Regions from separate parts of the Alkalibacillus sp. S2W genome, predicted to be linked through region 2. Evidence: riboswitches for the same ligand, from Rfam matches in the RefSeq annotation. Region 2 holds a riboswitch; each other region holds the start of a gene.

Evidence for each region. A riboswitch is a leader RNA that binds a small molecule or an ion and turns the genes downstream of it on or off. The one in region 2 is predicted to bind cobalamin.
Region 1: linked by a shared signal. The riboswitch ahead of ACKXGF_RS03890 (ribonucleoside-diphosphate reductase subunit alpha) and the one ahead of ACKXGF_RS02315 (ABC transporter substrate-binding protein) in region 2 are both predicted to bind cobalamin.
Region 3: linked by a shared signal. The riboswitch ahead of ACKXGF_RS01165 (acyl-CoA thioesterase) and the one ahead of ACKXGF_RS02315 (ABC transporter substrate-binding protein) in region 2 are both predicted to bind cobalamin.

Annotation. Positions count from the first base shown of each region.
Region 1 covers NZ_CP177234.1:709,155-714,737, forward strand. The annotation lists rRNA gene ACKXGF_RS03815 (23S ribosomal RNA) at 1-1,904, shown strand, start outside; rRNA gene rrf (5S ribosomal RNA) at 2,067-2,182, shown strand; tRNA gene ACKXGF_RS03825 (tRNA-Asn) at 2,217-2,291, shown strand; tRNA gene ACKXGF_RS03830 (tRNA-Ser) at 2,299-2,390, shown strand; tRNA gene ACKXGF_RS03835 (tRNA-Glu) at 2,401-2,472, shown strand; tRNA gene ACKXGF_RS03840 (tRNA-Val) at 2,482-2,557, shown strand; tRNA gene ACKXGF_RS03845 (tRNA-Met) at 2,658-2,734, shown strand; tRNA gene ACKXGF_RS03850 (tRNA-Asp) at 2,738-2,814, shown strand; tRNA gene ACKXGF_RS03855 (tRNA-Phe) at 2,842-2,917, shown strand; tRNA gene ACKXGF_RS03860 (tRNA-Tyr) at 2,926-3,011, shown strand; tRNA gene ACKXGF_RS03865 (tRNA-Trp) at 3,017-3,090, shown strand; tRNA gene ACKXGF_RS03870 (tRNA-His) at 3,095-3,170, shown strand; tRNA gene ACKXGF_RS03875 (tRNA-Gln) at 3,179-3,253, shown strand; tRNA gene ACKXGF_RS03880 (tRNA-Gly) at 3,257-3,331, shown strand; tRNA gene ACKXGF_RS03885 (tRNA-Cys) at 3,372-3,445, shown strand; cobalamin riboswitch at 3,714-3,909, shown strand; gene ACKXGF_RS03890 (ribonucleoside-diphosphate reductase subunit alpha) at 4,049-5,583, shown strand, end outside.
Region 2 covers NZ_CP177234.1:419,115-424,697, forward strand. The annotation lists gene ACKXGF_RS02305 (methyl-accepting chemotaxis protein) at 1-14, opposite strand, end outside; gene ACKXGF_RS02310 (BMP family lipoprotein) at 34-981, opposite strand; cobalamin riboswitch at 1,143-1,328, shown strand; gene ACKXGF_RS02315 (ABC transporter substrate-binding protein) at 1,463-2,473, shown strand; gene ACKXGF_RS02320 (FecCD family ABC transporter permease) at 2,498-3,538, shown strand; gene ACKXGF_RS02325 (ABC transporter ATP-binding protein) at 3,550-4,314, shown strand; gene ACKXGF_RS02330 (DUF368 domain-containing protein) at 4,392-5,207, shown strand; gene ACKXGF_RS02335 (histidinol-phosphatase HisJ family protein) at 5,310-5,583, opposite strand, start outside.
Region 3 covers NZ_CP177234.1:198,359-203,941, reverse strand. The annotation lists gene ACKXGF_RS01170 (FMN-binding glutamate synthase family protein) at 1-1,435, opposite strand, end outside; gene ACKXGF_RS01165 (acyl-CoA thioesterase) at 1,696-2,190, opposite strand; cobalamin riboswitch at 2,307-2,489, opposite strand; gene ACKXGF_RS01160 (hypothetical protein) at 2,579-3,625, opposite strand; gene ACKXGF_RS01155 (permease prefix domain 1-containing protein) at 3,638-4,462, opposite strand; gene ACKXGF_RS01150 (PadR family transcriptional regulator) at 4,476-4,805, opposite strand.

The DNA.
Region 1 (5,583 bases), 290 kb from region 2:
CAGCCCAGACCGCCAGCTAAGGTCCCTAAGTATGTGTTAAGTGGGAAAGGATGTGACGTTGCTCAGACAACCAGGATGTTAGCTTAGAAGCAGCTATCATTTAAAGAGTGCGTAATAGCTCACTGGTCGAGTGACGTTGCGCCGAAAATTTACCGGGGCTAAACACATCACCGAAGCTGCGGATTGTCCGCAGGACAATGGTAGGAGAGCGTTCTAAGGGCTTAGAAGTCAGACCGTGAGGACTGGTGGAGCGCTTAGAAGTGAGGATGCCGGTATGAGTAGCGAAAAAGAAGTGAGAATCTTCTTCACCGTAAGCCTAAGGTTTCCTGAGGAAGGCTCGTCCGCTCAGGGTAAGTCGGGACCTAAGCCGAGGCCGAAAGGCGTAGGCGATGGCCAACAGGTTGAAATTCCTGTACCACCTCCTTTCCGTTCGAACGACGGGGAGACGCAGGAGGATAAGGGAAGCGTGCCACCGGATGTGCACGCCCAAGCAGAGAGTGTGATGGATAGGCAAATCCGTCCATCGGACGCATGATCTGTGATGGGGAGGGAACATAAGTACCGAAGTCCCGGATTTCACACTGCCTAGAAAAGCCTCTAGTGAGGAAAGAGGTGCCCGTACCGCAAACCGACACAGGTAGGCGAGGAGAGTATCCTAAGGTGATCGGGAGAACTCTCGTTAAGGAACTCGGCAAAATGACCCCGTAACCTCGGGAGAAGGGGTGCTCATCTAGGCTACGGCCTAGGGAGCCGCAGTGAAAAGGCCCAAGCGACTGTTTATCAAAAACACAGGTCTCTGCGAAGCCGTAAGGCGAAGTATAGGGGCTGACACCTGCCCGGTGCTGGAAGGTTAAGGGGATGCGTTCGTCCTTCGGGACAAAGCGTTGAACCGAAGCCCCAGTAAACGGCGGCCGTAACTATAACGGTCCTAAGGTAGCGAAATTCCTTGTCGGGTAAGTTCCGACCCGCACGAAAGGTGCAACGACTTGGGCACTGTCTCAACGAGAGACCCGGTGAAATTATACTATGCGTGAAAATGCGCATTACCCGCGACAAGACGGAAAGACCCCGTGGAGCTTTACTGTAGCCTGATATTGAATGTTGGTACAGCTTGTACAGGATAGGTGGGAGCCTAAGATGCCGGAGCGCAAGCTTCGGCGGAGGCGCCGGTGGGATACCACCCTGGCTGTACGGACATTCTAACCCCGAGCCGTGATCCGGTTCGGAGACAGTGTCAGGTGGGCAGTTTGACTGGGGCGGTCGCCTCCCAAAGAGTAACGGAGGCGCCCAAAGGTTCCCTCAGAATGGTTGGAAATCATTCGCAGAGTGTAAAGGCAGAAGGGAGCTTGACTGCGAGACTTACAAGTCGAGCAGGGACGAAAGTCGGGCTTAGTGATCCGGCGGTTCCGCATGGAAGGGCCGTCGCTCAACGGATAAAAGCTACCCCGGGGATAACAGGCTTATCTCCCCCAAGAGTCCACATCGACGGGGAGGTTTGGCACCTCGATGTCGGCTCATCGCATCCTGGGGCTGTAGTCGGTCCCAAGGGTTGGGCTGTTCGCCCATTAAAGCGGTACGCGAGCTGGGTTCAGAACGTCGTGAGACAGTTCGGTCCCTATCTGTCGTGGGCGTTGGAAATTTGAGAGGAGCTGTCCTTAGTACGAGAGGACCGGGATGGACACACCGCTGGTGTACCAGTTGTTCCACCAGGAGCACTGCTGGGTAGCTACGTGTGGTCGGGATAAGTGCTGAAAGCATCTAAGCATGAAGCCCCCCTCAAGATGAGATTTCCCATTGCCTCGAGCAAGTAAGATCCCTCAGAGACGATGAGGTTGATAGGTCCGAGGTGGAAGCGTGGTGACACGTGGAGCTGACGGATACTAATCGATCGAGGACTTAACTAACGGTTAAGACGCCTGGTCGACGTTGCACGGTATCATCTTATCTAGTTTTGAGGGTACTTGTACCCTTTTTAAGAGGAATTAAATTTCATTTTAACCTTGAAATTTTCTTCGAAGGTGAATATAATTAAACATGTCGCCATGAAGTTGGTACATAATTATTTGTCCGGTGATTATGGCAGAGAGGTCACACCTGTTCCCATGCCGAACACAGCAGTTAAGCTCTCTAGCGCCGATGGTAGTTGGGGTTCTTCCCCTGCGAGAGTAGGACGTCGCCGGGCTGATCAATTCTCCTTCAAGGACAGTTGAAAATATTCCAGCGTAGCTCAGAGGTAGAGCAATCGGCTGTTAACCGATTGGTCGCAGGTTCGAATCCTGCCGCTGGAGCCATTTTTTTGGAGAGCTGTCCGAGTGGTCGAAGGAGCACGATTGGAAATCGTGTAGGCCGCTACCGCGGTCTCGAGGGTTCGAATCCCTCGCTCTCCGCCATTAATTATACGGCCCGTTGGTCAAGCGGTTAAGACACCGCTCTTTCACGGCGGTAACACGGGTTCGAGTCCCGTACGGGTCATTCCTGATCGGAGGATTAGCTCAGTTGGGAGAGCACTTGCCTTACAAGCAAGGGGTCGGTGGTTCGAGCCCGCCATCCTCCACCATTGAAATTATTAGTTGACTTTCATTTTAAAAAATCGTAAACTAATAAACGTGTCATCTTTCTAAACTTAATCTGTTTTCAATATGAAAAGCAGACAATATCGCGGGGTGGAGCAGTCTGGTAGCTCGTCGGGCTCATAACCCGGAGGTCGTAGGTTCAAATCCTACCCCCGCAACCAAAAGGTCCGGTAGTTCAGATGGTTAGAATGCCTGCCTGTCACGCAGGAGGTCGCGGGTTCGAGTCCCGTCCGGACCGCCATTTTAAAATTTAAATAGTAGTACATATGGCTCGGTAGCTCAGTCGGTAGAGCAACGGACTGAAAATCCGTGTGTCGGCGGTTCGAATCCGTCCCGAGCCACCATTTGTTTTGGAGGGGTAGCGAAGTTGGCCAAACGCGGCGGACTGTAAATCCGCTCTCTCAGAGTTCGGCGGTTCGAATCCGTCCCCCTCCACCACTTATAGGGGTATAGTTTAATGGTAAAACGAAGGTCTCCAAAACCTTTGATGTGGGTTCGATTCCTACTACCCCTGCCATATGGCGGTCGTGGCGAAGAGGTTAACGCACCGGATTGTGGCTCCGGCACTCGAGGGTTCGAATCCCTCCGGTCGCCCCATTTGACATTGGGCCATGGCCAAGCGGTAAGGCAACGGCTTTTGGTGCCGTCATGCGTAGGTTCGAATCCTACTGGCCCAGCCACTAGCGGAAGTAGTTCAGCGGTAGAACACCACCTTGCCAAGGTGGGGGTCGCGGGTTCGAATCCCGTCTTCCGCTCCATTTTTTTAAGTTTAGACTTCTCGAATAATCCGCTTTAGATGGCGGCATAGCCAAGTGGTAAGGCAGAGGTCTGCAAAACCTTTATCACCGGTTCGAATCCGGTTGCCGCCTCCAAAAATTTTTATATGATTACATAAGCCAAGTTGGTAGACAATCTGTTTATCAGCTTTTTTTTATTATAAATTTACTTTTATCTTTTGTTAGGAATTCGATAATGATCTAAGTACGTATTTTAACTATTATTGTTCTAACGTAATTTGTAACGAGATGAGTTTATTTTTAAAAATGCTTAATAAATAAAGTGCTAAAAATCTCTTGTGTTTTAAATGATTATTAGTTAAACTCTATATATAGTTGTTTTTATTTAATTTAAAACTACATATTGTATTCAGCTTATACGGATGCCTTTATGAGGCTTAATAGGGAATTTGGTGAGAATCCAAAACTGCCCCCGCAACTGTAAACGTGGATGAAATGGGTTTGCCACTTTATAAGATTAGTTAATGCTGCTTATAAGGGAAGGCCCATAGTAAAGTGAAGCGTAAGTCAGGAGACCTGTCTGTATGAGCCGAGTTACATTGTCTTCGGGGTGAAAGAGAATGGAACGACACAGGTGATTACAGGTAGGCTAAGAATCCTACTATTGTCATATAGGTCGTTTTATTCGCTTTCAACCTCGTTGGAAGCGAATTTTTTTGTTTAGGGAGGCGTGACAGAATGGATACAGTAACTAAAGTAGTAACGAAAGTGGTCACAGGACAAAATCAGGAAACATTTTTAGAAGAGCGTTTACGGGGGTTTATTGAACGCGTTACAAAGGGGTACGATCATTTAGACGTAGAGCTTTACGAAGACAAAGTGTTGACGGCTATTGGTAGCAAGGACGAAGTGACAAAAGCTCAAATAACAAATGAATTATTATTGCGGGGCCTTGATTTAATTAGCCCAGAGGAACCTGACTGGACTTTTGTGTGTGCCAATATTTACTTAGAACAGTTATACAAAGAAGCAGGACAAAACAGAGAATACGAGGCGAGAGAGCGTTATGGTTCTTATTATGACTTACAACATGTATTAACTCAAAAACAAATTTACAGTGGTGATATTTTAACGTCATATACGGCTGAAGAACTGAAGCAAGCTGAGAATATGATTGATCCAGAACGAGATCGTTACTTTACGTATATAGGATTGAGAACATTGGCTGATCGTTATTTGGCAACGGATCATGAAGGACGCGTTTATGAATTGCCTCAAGAACGCTTTATGACGATTGCATTGACGTTAATGATGAATGAGCCGGAATCGAAACGTATGGAATGGGTTGAAGAAGCGTATTGGGCTTTGAGCAATCTTTATATGACCGTTGCAACACCAACATTAGCAAATGCAGGTAAATCATATGGTCAATTGTCTAGCTGTTTTATCGATACCGTTGATGATAGTTTGCAAGGGATTTATGATTCGAATACGGATATAGCGAACCTATCGAAAAATGGTGGCGGCATAGGTGTTTATCTGGGCAAGATTCGTTCACACGGTAGTTCGATTAAAGGCTTTAAAGGTGTTTCAAGTGGTGTGATGCCATGGATGAAGCAATTAAATAACACGGCAGTTAGTGTTGATCAACTCGGTCAACGACAGGGTGCTATTGCGGTTTATTTGGATATCTGGCATCAGGATATATTTAAGTTTTTAGATGCGAAACTAAATAATGGTGACGAACGTCAACGTACGCATGATTTGTTTACAGGTGTGACATTGCCTGATCTTTTCATGGAGAAAGTGGAGGCACGTGAAAATTGGTACTTGTTTGATCCGCATGAAGTTCGAGATGTGATGGGCTTTAGTTTAGAAGATTATTATGATGAAGAACAAGGTGCTGGGTCATTTAGAGAGAAATATGAAGCGTGTGTGAACCATCCTGATTTAACAAAAGAGACGGTTCCTGCGATTGATGTGATGAAACGGATTATGGTGAGTCAATTAGAAACAGGGACACCTTATATGTTTTACCGTGATGAGGCAAACAGGCAAAATCCGAATAGTCACGCTGGCATGATTTATTGCTCGAACCTTTGTACTGAGATCATGCAGAATCAAAGTGCAACGACCGTCGATGAGCAACATACTGAAGACGGGAAAATCGTTGTGACGAAATCGCCTGGAGACTTTGTTGTTTGTAATTTATCGAGTATCAACTTAGGTAAAGCAGTCCCTGCAGATGTTCTTGAGCGTTTGATTCCGATTCA
Region 2 (5,583 bases):
TTTTTAATGGACATTCAAAGACTCCTTTCCGGATTAATTTTGTGCATCATCTAAGGTCTGTTGTTGTTGATCCGTTAGCTCTATGACGCGAATTGGCGCTAAACCAACCCCTTCTTCTTCTAGTCCTAATTCGCGGTGATTTCCTTCTAGTGATTCACCGTTACTGAGCTGTTCCATTACATTATAAATGGCAATATTGACGTTCTTGACCATGGATGAAACAACGGCATCTTCAGCAATCGTGTATTGGTCCGTATCGACACCAAATGCATGAATGCCCTGACTTTGTGCTTCTTGTAAAGCACCTGTTCCAGTAAAACCTGCAGATGGGAATATGTAATCGGCTCCTTCATCAATCATATTACTAGCGATCTCAGCCCCTAATTGGTCATCATCGAAAGTTCCGGCGTACTCAGTTAAAATCTCAGCATCTGGATTGGCTTCTTGAACACCTTGTTTAAAACCATCTTCGAATTTCTGGATCACGTCACTTTCAACACCACCGATAAAACCGACGACGTCACTATCTGTGCGCATTCCTGCAATTAAGCCGATAAGACGGCTACCTTCATCTTCTTTAAAGGTAATTGACGTCACATTTGGTAGGTCAATCGTGTCATCAATCACGACAAATTGTTGGTCTGGATATTCCTCTGCTTTTGCCTTAATGGCAGGTGACGTTGTGAAGCTGAGACCAAAGATGACATCATGGTCTTGGTCGATGAGCTGTTGAAGCTTCTCTTCATAGTTCTCATCTAATGGTTCGCGGTAATCAAAAACCACATTTAATTCATCTCGTGCTTGTGTTAATCCTTGGAAGGCTAAGTCACTAAAGGCATTATCACCAATACCGCTTTCTGTGACGAGAAGCCCAGCACTTAGGGTGTCCTCACTTGAGTCTATATTCTCACTGTTTGATGAACATGCGACTGTCATCATTAGTGTGAATAGTAGTAGAACAGTGATTTTGATTCGTTTCATAATCAACCTCCTAAACTTAATAAATATGTCGAATTTCATCGATATTTCTTACTAGATTAATATCGGACAGCGAATCATTTTTTAAAGTTAATATTCAAGAAAATAACAAAATTTGTTTGACGTTGATGACCTTTCAGCTTAAGATTAAAATTAGATTAATTTAATCAATAAAATATATAGGTGTGAATGACGAGTAGCATTCACTTAATAGGGAAGTCCGGTGTGAATCCGGCGCGGTCCCGCCACTGTGTAGAGGAGCAACTAACCAAACCACTGTCGAATCGACGGGAAGGGGTTAGACGCTAAGATCCTGAGTCAGGAAACCTGCCTATATATTTTAGCTGATTTCCTTCGGGGCTAAAGGGAACGCTATATATCAATCGATCGATTGATTTGTATATAGTAAAGCGACATGCGCTTGTTTTCTTCTGTCCATGGAGGAAATAAGCGCATTTTTTATCATAGAAAGGAAGCGGTACAGATGATGCAAAGCAACTTGAAAAAATGGCTTCTCACGTTATTAATCGTGTTAGCTGTCGGGTTAACAGCTTGCCAAAGCGATGAGGGGTCCGAAGAGGCGAGTAATGGAGAAAACAGCGGAGAAGAGACAACTGAAAATGAATCGAATGAAACTGGAGAATCCGATGAATCCAGTGAATCTGAGGAACAGTCGTATCCCGTGACGTTAACTGATCGTACAGATACTGAGGTAACAATTGAAGAAGAACCCGAATCAATCGTGTCCGTCATTCCAAGCGCGACAGAGGTTGTATACTCAGTAGGTGCTGGTGATCAGGTAGATGGTGTGTCTGAATGGGCAGATTATCCTGAAGAGGTAAACGACGTTGAAACAGTCGGGGATATGAATCTGAATATCGAAAAAATTGTTAGTTTAGAACCAGATTTAGTCGTCGCGGATGTTCAAAATGCTGACGATATTGATGCTATGCGTGAAGCCGGATTAAAGGTGTTAGTTATTGGTTCTCAAAGTTTAGAAGAGGTGTATCACGATATTGAACTAGTTGGTCAAGCTACTGGTCAAATGAACCAAGCTCAGGATGTCATTGATGGTATGAAGACAACGGTCAGTGATGTTCAAGATAAGGTAAGTGATATTCCTGAAGAAGAACGTAAAAAAGTGTGGATTGAAGTAGGACCGGAACTATTTTCTGGCGGTGAAGGATCTTTCATACATGAGGTTCTAACATTAGCAGGTGGTAAGAATATCATCGCCGATCAAGAAGGTTGGCCACAAGTAAGTGAAGAGGTCGTTATTGAACAAAATCCAGATGTCATTATTACGACATATGGTGAAACGACAGAAGGTGCACACGAAACAATCATGAACCGTGATGGTTGGGATAGTATTTCAGCTGTTCAGAATGAGGAAATTTATGATGTTAAAAACAGCCTTCTTTCACGACCTGGACCGCGTTTGGCTCAAGGTGTAGAGAGACTGGCAGAAATATTGTATCCAGAAGAGATGGAATAAGTGTAAAATGAATGGATGTTGATGATGGCAAAGCGTTCGACCTTATGGCTAACGATGATCAGTTTATTAATAGGTTTAGTGATATTAATGGGGTTATCCATATCACTGGGGTCAGCCCAAATATCGTTTACGACTGTTTGGCGAGTTATATTGTCACACGTCCCGATTATGGGGGACTGGATCGAGCGTGATTGGCCTGATTCAACAGCGACGATCGTGTTAGATTTGCGGATGCCACGGATCTTACTTGCTTCTGTTGTAGGGGCGGCATTAGCTTTAGCAGGGGCGCTTTATCAAGGAGTGTTACGCAATCCGTTAGCTGATCCGTTTATATTAGGTGTTTCATCAGGAGCATCATTTGGCGCAGCAATGACGTTTGTGTTTGGTATCCAAATGGTTTGGATTGGGCAGATGACATTACCTGTCGTTGCGTTCATATGTGGGTTTGCGACATTAATGGTCGTTTATTCGATTGCTCGAATCGGTCAAAAGGTCAGAATGGAAACGATTATCTTAGCAGGTGTGGTTGTTCAAGCATTTTTAGGTGCCTGTTTGTCATTGGTCATGTCATTAGCAAATGAGAAATTGCAGACGATTGTGTTTTGGATGATGGGTAGCTTGACGTTGACGGATTGGAGTTATAACGCAGTTGTTTTACCAGTGATTGCTCTTACAGCAATTGTGGCCATGATGTTTACGAGAGAACTTAACATGCTCGGACTAGGTGAGGAAGTGGCGCACCATTCCGGCGTATCGGTAGAAAGAACTCGATTTATTCTGCTAATCTTAGCATCGCTCATGACTGGCGCAGCAGTTGCCGTTTCAGGTGCGATTGGTTTTGTGGGACTAGTCGTACCCCATATGATTCGGCTAATCGTTGGATCTGATTATCGCATGATATTACCATTATCAATTATTGGAGGCGCGCTATTTCTTGTAGGAGCGGATACATTAGCGCGTGTCATCCTAGCACCCCGAGAATTACCGCTCGGTGTGATTACAGCCTTTTTAGGCGCGCCATTTTTCATTTATTTATTGCGTCAGGCAAAACGCGAGTACTTTTAGGAGGAATCGATATGCTTTCCTTACAACATGTGTCGAAAACCGTTGACGAGCAGACACTTGTTTCTAATGTATCCTTTGATGTGGAAGCCGGGCAGTGCGTTGGGTTAATTGGTCCAAATGGCGCCGGGAAATCAACATTAATGAAATTAATTTCAGGGATGTATGAGGTGACAGATGGGCAAGTGTTATTGTTTGGCCAAAACGTGAAACGATGGTCGCATAAGAAAAAAGCTCAACGTGTGTCTGTTCTGACACAAGATGGACTCGCACCTTATCCAATGACTGTTTATGATACGGTGATGATGGGACGTTATCCACACTTGAAATTTTTCCAACGTGAAAGTGCAGATGATTTAAGTCGGGTTGATCATGTGTTAACTATGACAGGGTTAACGGATTTAAAAGACCAAATGCTCGACACACTAAGTGGTGGTGAACGTCAACGCGTCGCGATTGCGAAGGCGATGGTTCAGGATCCTGATTTATTATTACTCGATGAACCAACATCCTTTTTAGATATTGGATATCAGACGGAGGTCTTGAACATCGTGAAAGCTTGGCAAGAGCGAACAGGCTTAACAGTGCTCATGGTGTTGCATGATTTAAATTTAGCCGCGCAATATTGTGATCGGTTAATTTTGATTAACCAAGGTGAAATCGTCAAGCAAGGGTCTAGTGATGATATTTTGACTACCGAGACATTAGAAGCCGTCTATCGAACGACGCCACAAATCGTTCGTCATCCTGTCAAAGATATTCCACAAATTTTATTATAAGGGCATCTTCCACTGACCATGTTATGTATAATAGAATAGATGAAGGTATGTAACATGGAATAGGAGTTGACGTTTGTATGGAATGGCGGAATTTATATAGAGGTATTATTATGGGGATCAGTGATATTGTCCCTGGAATAAGTGGTGGAACGATTGCTGTTATTTTAGGTATTTATGAACGGCTAATTGAAGCGATTAATGGTGTTTTATCACGTGAATGGAAAAAACATCTAGGGTTTTTGATCCCACTCGGGTTGGGCGTATTACTGGCTATATTCACATTAGCGAATGTGATTAATTGGTTACTTGACCATTACCCGAATCAAATCTTGTTTTTATTTATCGGGTTAATTATTGGTATTATTCCGATGTTATTGAAGAAGTCTGATTTTAAGAAAACTTTTGGCCCTGTACATTACTTATTGTTTGGACTAGCTGCTGTTTTGATCGCTTCGACAGCATTTTTTCAAGAAACTGCAGGTGAAGCAATCGAAACGTTTGATGCTCGCACGTATGTCTTGTTATTTTTATCAGGTTGGTTAGCGAGTTCTGCGATGATCTTACCGGGAATCAGCGGCTCGTTGCTATTGCTACTCGTTGGCATGTATCCGACATTTACATACGTGTTAGAAGATATTGTAATTCAAGGACTGATTCCGCTAGCACTCGGGATCGGATTTGGGTTACTTGTGATGAGTAAAATCATTCGGTTCTTCTTATCGCACTATTTTTATCAGACGTATGCGTTAATCGTTGGACTCGTTGTTGGTTCTGTGGTCGTGATTTATCCAGGTTTTCAACCAAGTATTGTTTTAAATGTCATGAGTATCGCACTGATCGGTGTGGGGCTCTATGTGGCGGCCTTATTAGGTAAATTAGAACATCAAGCATAAATACAGAAAACTGGGCTTACCCTATGCAAGTAGGATGAGCCCAGTTTTTAGTATCAGACTGTTGAGAAAGGCATTTAGAATTGTGCGATTTCTGCTTCATCTCTATAATTTGTGAAATTGAGGTTTTTGTTGTTCGAATGTGGCAACATAGTTAAATCCGACATCGCGCAATAGCTCATAGCTTGATTCGATGTGATCGCCAACACGTTCAGGTTTGTGGGCATCCGAACCAACTGTGATAATCTCGCCACCCATATCGTAATATAATTGCAGAATGTCACGGGTTGGGTGAACACGGTCCATGCCGTATTTGTAGCCGGACGTATTAATCTCAATTCCTTGTCCACGTGGGATAATAACTTTGAAAACTTCTTCG
Region 3 (5,583 bases), 220 kb from region 2:
AGTTAGCCGTACGATGTTTCTTCTCATCTACAACTAAAGCTTTCTGAAGTTCTGGATCTGTTGTTGCAACACCGACTGGGCAAGCATTTGATTCGCACTGTAAAGCTTGAATACAACCAACTGTAATCATGAAAGCTCGAGCTATATTGACCAAATCCGCTCCCATAGCTAATGCAATCGCCACACGATCCGGGGAAAATAATTTACCTGATGCAATGATCTTCACTTGATCCCTTACACCATGCTGAACTAACGCTTCATTCATAAGTGGCAACGCAGATTTAATCGGTAACCCAACACTATCGGACAACTCTTGATAAGATGCGCCAGTTCCTCCCTCACCGCCATCTACAGTGATAAAATCTGGTGAAATCCCTGTCTCCTTAATATTCTTTGCTAAATCATCGGCATCAAAACGACTTCCAACCACAACTTTGATGCCGACAGGTTTTCCTGCATGCTCTCGAACTTCATCGATAAAATTTAAAAGTGAGGGAAAATCACTGTAATCCTCAAACCGATTGGGGCTATCAATCGACTGATAAGGCTCGACCATTCGAATTCTAGCAATTTCTTCAGTGACCTTTTCAGCATCTATATGTCCACCACGTGTTTTGGCGCCCTGTCCCATCTTGATCTCAAATGCCTTCACCTCAGGAATGTCACTTTTTTCTTTCAAAGCCTCCCAACTGAAATTCCCTTCACGGTCCCTGACACCAAATAGTCCTGGCCCAATTTGCATAATTATATCCACTCCACCCTTTAGATGGTAATCAGATATGCCTCCTTCGCCAGTGTTCAACCAAGTCCCTTGGGCAATGCCTAACCCCTCAGATAATGCTGTAATAGCCCGGTCACCCAACGATCCATAGCTCATGGCCGACATCCCAATTTGGCCTTTAACCTTAAACGGATTCTTAGTATTTGGCCCAATCACAATCGAATCCTGTTCATCTAACAAATAAGCTAGAGATTGATCAGATTCCCATTCCTCTACTTTTTGCGTGAATAATGGCTCTTTAATCAGTAAATAACGATTAGTTAGGACTTCTGTCATTCGGTCCATTTTCAACTCTTCTGTTAATCTTGGAAACATTGAATTTCGTATATAAAAGCCTTCTTCTTCAAAATCTCGTCTGGACCCAAATCCTAATACATCACGCTTATATTTAGCCTTTTTAACGATATCCTCATATTCCACACGTGAAAAAGGTTCTCCACCGTTATCACTATTAAATAAATAAGAACGCATTTCTGGCCCAATACGTTCTAGAAAATATCTCATCCTACCGACTAAAGGATAATTACGTAAAATTGGATGCTGCTTTTGCGTTCGATCGACCCTGATTAAATAAAATGCAATAACTCCAATAGCCAATAGAATAATCATTAATAATGCAAATCCAATAATCGTTAAAACGTTCGCGACATTCATATGACTTCCTCCACTTTTTCGAAATACCTACCCTACATAGTAATTTTTGCTTTTTCATTAAATTTATCCATCATAATTGAATGTTTGTTTAATTAAGAGGCTGATATAAAAAAAGAACTGAGAGTTGATCTCAGTTCTTCCGTGTCTATTCTGGAATAGATGGTAAATGTCCATTAAAATCTAAATGATCCTTCGATGCCTACTTCCTAATTTACGTTTAATTTATTTTAGACATCGAATATTTTTATTACTCCGTTTTTTCATTTCAAACGCATCCGATTTTTTCGAAGTTCTTTTCTCGAATTTGCAGTTTCATACAACCGACACTCCTCCTCAGTTTCTGGAATAACCCCAGGCACTTCAGTCGGATTCCGATCACGATCTACCGCCACCATCGACATAAACGATTCTGTAGTCAGTACTTTTTTGCCAAGTAATAAATTATCAGCAAATACTTTCACATACACTTCCATCGATGTTCGTCCAGTACTAGTCACGATAGCTTCCAAAGTTAAGGCATCACCAACCTGAGCTGATGATATAAAATCGACTGAATCAATGGATGCTGTAACAACCACATTGCCAGAATGTTTCATCGCTGTTAACGCAGCAATTTCATCAATATAGGCTAAAACTTTCCCACCAAATATCGTATCCATATGATTCGTATCTGGTGGTAATACTAATCTTGTTTGAGACATTCTCGAATAACTTATAGGTAGTGGTTCCACACCATTTCTCCTCTCTTCCCCCATAAAAAAATACACCTCCTAAAAGAAGGTGCACTTGGGCATTTAAGATTACATACAAATTTGTCCAGCAATCACTTGCTGGCCTAGTCACATGTAACACCCTCCTATCTCCCGTAGGATCAAATGTTCTTTCCAATGGCAGGTCTCCTGACTCAGAATCATCTTCATATAGCCCTTCCCGTTCTATGAACAGTGGGATCCACCTATATGAATCATCTTTACAGTGGCGGGACCGTGCCGGAATTTCACCGGTCTTCCCTTTTCAGCTTTATCATAAAGCCACCATTGAACGCATTCAGTTTTCAACTCAAGGCAATGCCTTATCTTCTAATGTATATCTACTTCAAACGTCTTGTCAATTGAATTTGTAAAAAAGAAGTATTCAAAAGAGTTACGATGGAAGCTCAACTTTTTCTTCTTCCCCACTCTCTAGGCGATACTGGAACAGTTCAAAGGTTTCTGACTGGTTCCCTTCGCTCACCTCTTTCACATAATACAAAAGTGTGTTGTCTCTTCTGAGCTTTGCATGCTGTACGGAATCATTAATGCGAAGGCGATCTCCTTCTTCTTCAGATGAACGATCATACGATACCATGTCATACTCATACAAACCGTCTTCCCCGTAATTCATGATTGTCTGGTATAATAATTTATTTTGATTTTCCATCCACACTACTTCACTGATCGGGACTTCACTGTCTTTATTAGATATGACCTTCATCTCCTCCGGCTTTTCGATGTTCATTTCATAAATCCGTTCCACAGATTCAAACATCGAATCAGGCGTGGCATTTTCATAATCATCAGGTAGCACCATGAGCATTCTTTTCCCATTCTCTGCTATGCTCAGCGAACTTGGTGAATACGTCTCAAACGACTGTATTTCTTCAAAATCACCGTTCGGCTTCAACGTATATAAACCCGATGCGTAAGGTATGAACCCTTCTTCTGGCTCCCCTTGCGTACTGAGATGGATACCATTGATAATCCAGCGGTTATGTGCCGGATCCTTCACGAGATCAGTGATAACACCACGTACCTGTAAAACGGTTTCTACATCTCCACCTTCCTCGGAAATCGTATGAACATCGCTGTGTTCAAGCTGAAATTCTTGTTTACCAGAGGGAGCTTCCGGGTAACCCGTCGTTTCAACAACAGACAAATCGCCGTTTTCGTTGAACACTGGACTCCACAACTTCTTAGATTCTTCGGCCGCGTAGACTTCAAGATGTTCTGCTTCGCGATCCTTCAAATACAGGGTCTGTCTGCCGTCTGATTCCATCACATAAGCGATACGCCCATCTGATGCGACGTTGTATTCGCCGGTAAAAGACGGCTTTGTGTTTTGACTGGATTCCACTATGCCTCCCGCCGTGGCAAAACCGACTGTCACAACAATAATGAAACCGAATACAATAAACATTCCTTTTTTATTCATTTGATTGCCTCCTTATTCAAACAACCCCATCACAGATGGAACGATAAACGGCCAAAACATGTAAGCCAGAATGAGAACGGTAAGAGCCAAGCTTCCAACCATCAGTTTCGGATAACGAGGAAGCAACCTTATCTGAACCGTATAAAGCACTGCCCATAAGGCCATAGGAATAAACACATTTAACAAAATAGTAGCAGGAGCGCCAAATCCCATAGCCATAAGGTAAATATACAATGCTGCTAGCCCACCGACGAGAGAAAGCGTAATATTGACGATATGGATGATTCGCCGGGACACTATTTGGTCTTTATGGCGTTCATACGTCAAAACTGTCCGGTACAAAAGGTACAAATTGAGCAGTAACATCAAAAGAAGTGCCGGAATTGAGAAATTATAATAAGTCGACCATTGAGTCATAAGAAACAATAGGTTCAGTACCAAACCAAGTGCCAGCCAAAGCTTCCGGTTGACGACAAAAGTACGGTTCAATGCAAAAAACAGTACAATCGAATGACCAACAATTCCGACGAAAAGATACCAAAGGGCTGTCTGATCTTGAACAAGGACCATTGCATATTTTCCAAATGTAAACAAAAAACCGAGTAAGGAAAGTAAGAGCAGCAACTCTCGGCGGTACGGAAACATCACCTGTTGTAAACCATCTCCGATATGAGCCTCTTTCCCAAACATTTTCATCGCCTCTTCCTCCGCTTCCTTTTCCGTTTTGCCTGCTTCCATTTCTTCATCGCGTCGCATTAGAACGTGTGTTAACATCTCTTCATACAGATCTTCTTGCTCAGAGCGACTGCAGTCAGTCTGTGCGGCGATCCGCTTCACATAAACCTCCAGCTTACGTGTCATACGATCTTCTAGCCTTATGAAGCAGACTTTGAATCGATGCCCAATCTTTTTGCTTACGCTCAAGTTCGGTTTCGCCTTCTTTGGTCATCGTGTAATATTTTTTCCGTCTTTCACCTTCCGGGGCGCTCCAGTACGAAGTCACCCAACCCTTGCGTTCCATTCTTTTTAGCGCTGGGTATAACGTTCCTTCACTCATGCTATACGCTTCATCACTCAAACGTTTAAGCCTCTTCGTCATTTCGTACCCATACAAATCCCTTTCTGCAATCAATGACAACAGAATCAAATCAATGTTTCCCTTCATCATTTCTTTATCCATAACCTACTCTTCCCTTTCGCTGGAATATAGTTACAGTATAAAATGTTATACCTCGTATTACAAGGGTTCGTGTAAATTTCCATACGTTATGATAAAAGTATGAGAAACTGAATGGTGATTAAGGTTTCGCTAATTAAAATCGCTCTTACAAACTGTTGTCATTTAGCAAGCTGGCAGGCAAGCATTATTTTGATGCTAAAAAAAGAACTAACATCGTCTGTTATAACGACATCAGCTCTTCCTTTGATCCTGCTTTTACCTGCAGATCTCTATTCTCTTCTATTAAGTTTCAGTGTTGGGGAGACAAATATTGTGCCTTTGAAACTCAAATTTACCACGCCCAAATCACCCTTAAACCCTCACCACAACAGCCCTCAACCCTATTTTGTCTAATTTCCGATTTAACTCAAACTTACCACAAAATCGCCGATTTTTCGTGTCGAAACCTGTCGAGTAAGTAGGCTGAAATGGAACTCAAAGTTACCAGAAGTAGATGAGTAGAGGGCAGAGTGAAAAGGGCGTAAGGGATGAATAGGAATAGGTAATTAGGAAGCCGGAGGGCTTATGAGATCAAAGGAGAAAAGGATGCTGAGGGATTTGTTGAAGGCGGCTTGAGATTAGACATGACAAGGGGTGAAGCAGTTGAGATGATCTCTTGAGATGAAGCGGGAGAGAAGACAAAAAAAGAACTGACATCGTCTGTTACAACGACATCAGCTCTTCCTGTTTTCCTGCTCTATACTTGTTCTTACCCGCGGGCTTCTACTCTCATCTGGTA